DNA from 3 places in the Cupriavidus sp. H19C3 genome. Region 3 is predicted to be linked to each of the others. Evidence: predicted binding sites of a transcription regulator. Region 3 holds the regulator's gene; each other region holds the start of a gene.

Evidence for each region. The regulator HrcA, encoded in region 3, represses chaperone genes, less so after heat shock. The targets are predictions, from matches to a motif close to TTAGCACTCNNNNNNNNNGAGTGCTAA.
Region 1: the regulator HrcA is predicted to act here: its motif matches at 845-871, upstream of rpoH (RNA polymerase sigma factor RpoH).
Region 2: the regulator HrcA is predicted to act here: its motif matches at 1,486-1,512, upstream of groES (co-chaperone GroES).

What each region holds. Positions count from the first base shown of each region.
Region 1 covers NZ_CP184985.1:2,363,819-2,366,086, forward strand. Annotated here, with positions in the region: gene DFLDMN_RS10945 (pirin family protein) at 1-613, opposite strand, end outside; gene rpoH (RNA polymerase sigma factor RpoH) at 1,019-1,957, shown strand; gene DFLDMN_RS10955 (SCO family protein) at 2,040-2,268, opposite strand, start outside.
Region 2 covers NZ_CP184985.1:3,934,641-3,936,908, reverse strand. Annotated here, with positions in the region: gene groL (chaperonin GroEL) at 1-1,016, opposite strand, end outside; gene groES (co-chaperone GroES) at 1,056-1,346, opposite strand; gene DFLDMN_RS18180 (DUF899 family protein) at 1,631-2,268, opposite strand, start outside.
Region 3 covers NZ_CP184985.1:116,756-119,023, reverse strand. Annotated here, with positions in the region: gene hemH (ferrochelatase) at 1-497, opposite strand, end outside; gene hrcA (heat-inducible transcriptional repressor HrcA) at 510-1,556, opposite strand; gene DFLDMN_RS00495 (NAD kinase) at 1,656-2,268, shown strand, end outside.

The DNA.
Region 1 (2,268 bases), 2.0 Mb from region 3:
TGTTGCCGTCGACGGCGTAGATGCCGCGCTGGACATGCTCCGCCGGAATCTCCAGGCTCGCGCCCGCTTCCATTTCGAGCGCCACATAGAGCGTGCGGCTGTAGACGCGCACCGGCGCCTCGGCACCGAACGCATCGCCGGCGATCACCGTCATCCGCACGCCCGGCAGCTCGATGCGCGGCAGGGTCGCGCCCGGGTGGTGGTGAAACGACGGCGCGTCGTTCTCATGCGCCTGCGGCAGTGCCACCCAGGTCTGGATGCCGTGGAGGCGCGGGCCGGCTTCGCGCGCGGCCTCTGGCGAGCGTTCGGAATGGGTGATGCCGCGGCCCGCGGTCATCCAGTTCACGTCGCCGGGCCGGATTACCTGCTCGCTGCCCAGGCTGTCCCGGTGCATGATCTCGCCCTCGAACAGATAGGTCACGGTGGCCAGGCCGATATGAGGATGCGGGCGCACGTCGATGCCGTGGCCCGGTGCCATCGTCACCGGCCCCATATGATCGAAGAAGATGAACGGCCCTACGGTTTGGGCCGTGGCGGCTGGCAGCAGGCGCCGGACGGTGATATCGCCGAGGTCACGGACATGGGGTTTGAGCAGGTGTTCGATAACAGACATTGAAGAGACTCCAGTGCGGTAAAGATGCCGCAAAACAACTTTAGTGTAGCGAATTGCGCAATACAGAATCTCGATTTCACGACGAAACCCGATGGGCGCGGGCCCCTCTAATCCTCTTGTGAGCGATCACCTCGCCGCGCGCGCCGAGCGGACGCGCCCGACGGGTCCCACAAAGCTATTTAAAATAGGAAAGCAATGGTCCGGAACTATCGACCCCATTGACGCTCCAACTTAGCACTCGTCCGGCATGAGTGCTAATATCTGTTGCAATGCTGTAGCAAACCCAATGTGGATTTGGCTACACCCGGCAACATACCGCCGGATGCGAAAGGAGTCATAGTGAACGCAGTCCTGTCTGCTGATCAATCTGTTATGGGTACGATGACCGGTACGATGACCGGTGCGATGACTGATGCGACCGGTGCAGCGAAGACCAGGTCCCCCAGCCGGCTGCCCGCCCCGGTTCCGTCGAACCCGATAGGCGCCGGCTTTGCGCTGACGCTGCCTGGCAATCTGGGCAACCTGGACGCGTATATCCAGGCCGTGCATCGCATCCCCATGCTCACCCCCGAGGAAGAGCAATCGTTGGCGCGCGAGCTGCGCGACCATGAGTCGGTCGATGCTGCCCGTCGCCTGGTGATGTCCCACCTGCGCCTGGTGGTGTCGATCGCGCGCCAGTACCTCGGCTATGGCCTGCCGCACGCGGACCTGATCCAGGAAGGCAATATCGGCCTGATGAAGGCGGTGAAGCGCTTCGATCCCGATCAGGGTGTGCGACTGGTGTCATACGCGATCCACTGGATCAAGGCCGAGATCCACGAGTACGTGCTGAAGAACTGGCGCATGGTCAAGGTGGCCACCACCAAGGCCCAGCGCAAGCTGTTCTTCAACCTGCGCAGCCACAAGCAGGGCGCCCATACCTTCACGCCCGAACAGGTGGAAGCCGTTGCGCGCGAGCTCAACGTCAAGCCCGAGGAAGTGATGGAGATGGAAACCCGCCTGTCCGGCGGCGACCTCGCGCTGGAAGGTCAGATCGACGACGGCGAGGAAGAATTCGCGCCGATCGCATACCTGGCCGACAACCACAACGAGCCGACCCGCGTGCTCGAGGCCAAGCGCCAGGACCGCATGCAGGTAGAAGGGCTGGAAGACGCCCTGACGCGTCTCGACCCGCGCAGCCGCCGCATCATCGAGGCGCGCTGGCTGCAGGTCAACGACGACGGCTCCGGTGGCGCCACGCTGCACGAGCTGGCTGACGAGTTCGGCGTATCGGCCGAGCGCATTCGCCAGATCGAGGTGGCGGCCATGAAGAAGATGAAGGGCGCGCTGCAGGCTTTCGCCTGATCGCGGCATCCCGCCCTGGCGCTGCGCCAGTAAAAAAGCCGGTCTTCGGACCGGCTTTTTCTTTTCCTGGCTGGCTCGGGCGTTACGACAGCAGTTGCTTGAGGTCGTGAGCGATCGGCTCGGGACCCTGCCCGTGGCGGATAAACAGCCGCAGCTGACCCTTCGGATCGAAGACATAGCTGCCGGCCGAATGGTCCATCGTGTAGTTGTTCGGCGATGTCCCCGGGACCTTGGCGTAGTACACCTTGAAGTCCTGCGTCACCTTCTTGAGCGCGGCTTCGTTCTCGGGGCGCAGGCCCAGGAAGCGCGGA
Region 2 (2,268 bases), 420 kb from region 3:
GCGTCGCCGGCACCGTCGATGATGATGGTGTTTTCCTTGCCGATCTCGATGCGCTTGGCCTGGCCCAGGTCCTGCAGCGTGGCCTTCTCGAGGGTCAGACCCACTTCCTCGGCGATCACGGTGCCGCCGGTCAGGATGGCGATGTCTTCCAGCATGGCCTTGCGGCGGTCGCCGAAGCCCGGAGCCTTGACGGCGGCGGTCTTCAGGATGCCACGGATGTTGTTGACCACCAGGGTCGCCAGGGCTTCGCCCTCGACGTCTTCAGCGATGATCAGCAGCGGGCGGCCAGCCTTGGCCACTTGCTCCAGCACCGGCAGCAGGTCGCGGATGTTCGAGATCTTCTTGTCGAACAGCAGCACGAACGGGCTGTCCAGGGCAACCACCTGCTTCTCGGGGTTGTTGATGAAGTACGGCGACAGGTAGCCACGGTCGAACTGCATGCCTTCCACGACTTCGAGCTCGTCGGCCAGCGACTTGCCGTCTTCCACGGTGATCACGCCTTCCTTGCCGACCTTGTCCATGGCCTCGGCGATGCGCTCGCCGATCGAGGTGTCGCTGTTGGCCGAGATGGCGCCAACCTGGGCGATTTCCTTGCTGGTGGTGGTGGGCTTGCTGATCTTCTTCAGCTCTTCCACGGCGGCGCCGACAGCCTTGTCGATACCGCGCTTCAGGTCCATCGGGTTCATGCCGGCGGCAACGAACTTCATGCCTTCGCGCACGATCGACTGGGCCAGCACGGTCGCGGTGGTGGTACCGTCACCGGCGTTGTCGCTGGTCTTGGAAGCCACTTCCTTGACCATTTGCGCGCCCATGTTCTGCAGCTTGTCCTTGAGCTCGATTTCCTTGGCCACGGACACACCGTCCTTGGTCACGGTCGGGCCGCCGAAGCTGCGCTCCAGCACCACGTTACGGCCCTTCGGACCCAGGGTCACCTTAACCGCGTTGGCGAGGATGTTCACGCCTTCGACCATCTTGGCACGGGCGGCGTCGCCGAACACTACGTCTTTTGCTGCCATGTTCTGAATCTCCTGAATGCTGTACGGGGTAGACGCGGATTACTTGTTGACCACGGCCATGATGTCTTCTTCGCGCATGACCAGCAGTTCCTGGCCATCCACCTTCACGCCCTGGCCGGCATACTTGCCGAACAGCACGCGGTCACCCACCTTCACGTCGAGAGCGATCGCATTGCCCTTGTCGTCGCGCTTGCCCGGGCCGATGGCCAGCACTTCGCCCTGGTCGGGCTTCTCTGCGGCGTTATCGGGAATCACGATGCCGGACGCGGTCTTGGTTTCGTTGTCCAGACGCTTCACGATCACACGGTCGTGCAAAGGACGCAGATTCATACTGACTCCTAGTACAAAAAGTGAGTTTTGTTTCGCAAATGGCCGTCCGTCCCGTCTTAGCAGTCGGGGCGGCCATCAAGGTTTGATCGGAAGATCAGAAGTTATCGGTACGTCACAATCGTACCTGCGGGGAGAGCTGTTAGCACTCAAGCCCGGCGAGTGCTAATTATAGGGACGGGGTATTTCGTTTTCAAGGCGGCAACTTGATACGGGTTTTCCCTTAGTTACCGATTTTTTTTTGCAAGGAATGGCCCGGGCCGGGTGCCGGGCGCTCCGGCACGGCTTCAATAGGACAGCGAAGGGTGCCAGTCGCCGCGGCCTTCGGGCGTGTAGTCGAGCAGGTTCCAGAGCGGCCACACCGGATCGACATGGCGCGGGTCCTGGCCCGGGTCGCATGGCGTGAACATCAGTTCGGTACCGTAGAAATGGCGCAGCTCGCCGCCGCGGCGCGTGAACACGTTGAGCATCGGCGTCTGCCGGCCCTCGGCGTCTTCGCCGTGATAGTCGGCGTTGTAGGTGTTGCGCGCCGAGGACAGCAGCCGCATGCGGGTCCAGCCGCGCTGCCGGGCGTATGCGGTGAGGCGCTCGATCGGCGAGCGCGCCACCACCGCAAAGCCCATGCGCTGCTGCGCGCGCGGCACGGCGCCGTCGAGCGCATCGAGGATCGAGGTGCAGGACGGGCAGGCCTGCTTCATGGCGGGGCCGTACATCAGGCTGTACAGCACCAGCGTGTCCTGTCCCGGCGCAAACAGCTCGGACAGGCGCACCTGGCCGGGTGCGCCGGGCATGGCCTGGTCGAACACGTAGTCGGTGGCGAGCAGCCCGCCCGGCGGCAGCGCGCGGCGCATGGCGGCCACCGCCTCGGTACGGCGACGGAGGTCGAGCTCGGCCGCGAGCAGCTGGTCGCGGGCGGCGCGATAGG
Region 3 (2,268 bases):
AGCACGCGGAACACCTCGTCGAACGCGGTCGCCGTGGTGGTACCGGAAAACTGCGGATACAGCGGCAGCAGCAGGATCTGTTCGGTCCCCTGCCGGCGCAGCGCCTCCAGCACCGAGGCGATGGATGGATTGCCGTAACGCATCGCGCAGGCCACCGTGACCTCGTGTCCGAGCTGGTTCAGGCATTGCTGCAGGGCATGGGCCTGACGCTCGGTATAGACCAGCAACGGCGAGCCGGTCATATGCGCCTCGCGCAGCCAGATCGATTCGTACTTGAGCGCCGAGGCGCGCGAACGGATGGGCAGGATCACCCCATGCAGGAGCGGCAGCCAGGCGATGCGCGGGATCTCGACCACGCGCGGATCGCCGAGGAATTCGGCCAGATAGCGGCCGACCGCCTTGGGCGTGGGGGCATCGGGTGTGCCCAGGTTGATGAGCAGGATGGCTGTGCGCGGCGCCTGGCCGTGCTGGTACGTCGGTTCAGGGGAAAACGTCATCCGTTCTGGATTCTAGTTTTGGCTGAGCGCGCTGGAGAGCAGCCGCGCCGTGATATCGACAATGGGAATGACGCGCTCGTAGGCCATGCGCGTGGGGCCGATCACGCCGAGCGTGCCGACGATCTGGCCGTCCACCCCGTACGGCGCGGTGATCACGGCCATGTCCTCGATCGGCACCAGCTGGCTCTCGCCGCCGATAAAGATCTGCACACCCTGGGCATGGCTGGAGACATCGAGCAGCTGCAGCAGGTTGGTCTTGTGCTCGAACACGTCGAACAGCCGGCGCAGCTTGTCCATGCTGGATGCGAGGTCTTCCACTTCGAGCAGCTTGCGCTCGCCCGAGATGAAAACCTGATCGTCCTCGTCGGCCATGGCGCTGCTGCCCGCCTCCACCGCCGCCTGCATCAGGGCCGACATGTCGCGGCGCAGGTCCTGCAGTTCCAGCCGCAGATGGTCGCGCACGGCGTCGAAGCTCATGCCGGCATAGTGGGTATTGAAGAAATTGGCGGCCTCGATCAGCTGGGCCGGCGTGTACGGCCGTTCCGTCTGGATGATGCGGTTCTGCACGTCCCCTTCCGGGCTGACGATGATCAGCAGGATGCGCTTGTCGGACAACCGCATGAATTCCACTTGCCGGAACGACTGCGTGCGGCGCGGGGTCATGATCACGCCGGCAAAGCGCGACAGGTTGGACAGCGTGTGCGCGGCACTGGTGATCATGCGCTGGGGGGTCTGCTGCTGGCCCGCGAGCTGGCCCTGGATCTGGCCGGCCAGCTGCGACAGTTCGGCCGACAGCTCGGGCGCGCTGTCGAGCGAGCGCGCCGTCAGCATGGTATCGACGAACAGGCGGTAACCGCGCGGCGTGGGCACGCGCCCGGCCGAGGTATGGGGACTGGCGATAAAGCCCATCTCCTCAAGATCGGACATCACGTTGCGAATGGTCGCCGGCGACAGGTCGAGGCCCGAGTACCTGGAGAGGGTGCGTGACCCCACGGGCTGGCCCTCGGCGATGTACCGCTCGATCAGCGTCTTCAGGAGGGTTTTTGAACGTTCGTCCATAATGCCCAGATTCTAATCAAGTTTTCCCGCTTCGGGCGGCGCGGACCCGAAGCCGGCCGGTTGCTGACAATCCTCATATCGGTATGGTCTAATCCCGCCATGTCCGTCCCCCCCAAGACCCCCGCGCCGCGCGCGCCGTTCAAGACCGTCGCCCTGGTGGGCCGGCACTCGACCGCCGGCATCGAAGGCCCGCTGGAGGAGATTGCCTCCTGCATCGCCCGCAGCGGCCAGGACGTGGTGTTCGAACGCGAGACCGCGCAGGCCACCGGCCTGACCGGCTATCCGGCCCTGACGCCCGAAGAGATCGGCCGCGCCGCCGATGTGGCCGTGGTGCTAGGCGGCGACGGCACGCTGCTGGGCATCGCACGCCAGCTGGCCGGCGCCGGCGTGCCCGTGATCGGCGTCAACCATGGGCGCCTCGGCTTCATGACCGACATTCCGCTCGAGGATGTGAGCGCGGTGCTGCCCGCCATGCTGGCCGGCCGCTACGAGGCCGAGACCCGCATGCTGCTGGAGTCGCGCGTGGTGCGCGACGACGACATCATCTTTACCGCGCTGGCGCTCAATGACGTGGTGGTCAACCGCTCGGGCATTTCCGGCATGGTGGAACTGGCGGTGTCGGTGGACGGGTACTTCATGTACAACCAGCGCTCGGACGGCCTGATCGTGTCCACGCCGACCGGTTCGACCGCGTATGCGCTCTCGGCCGGTG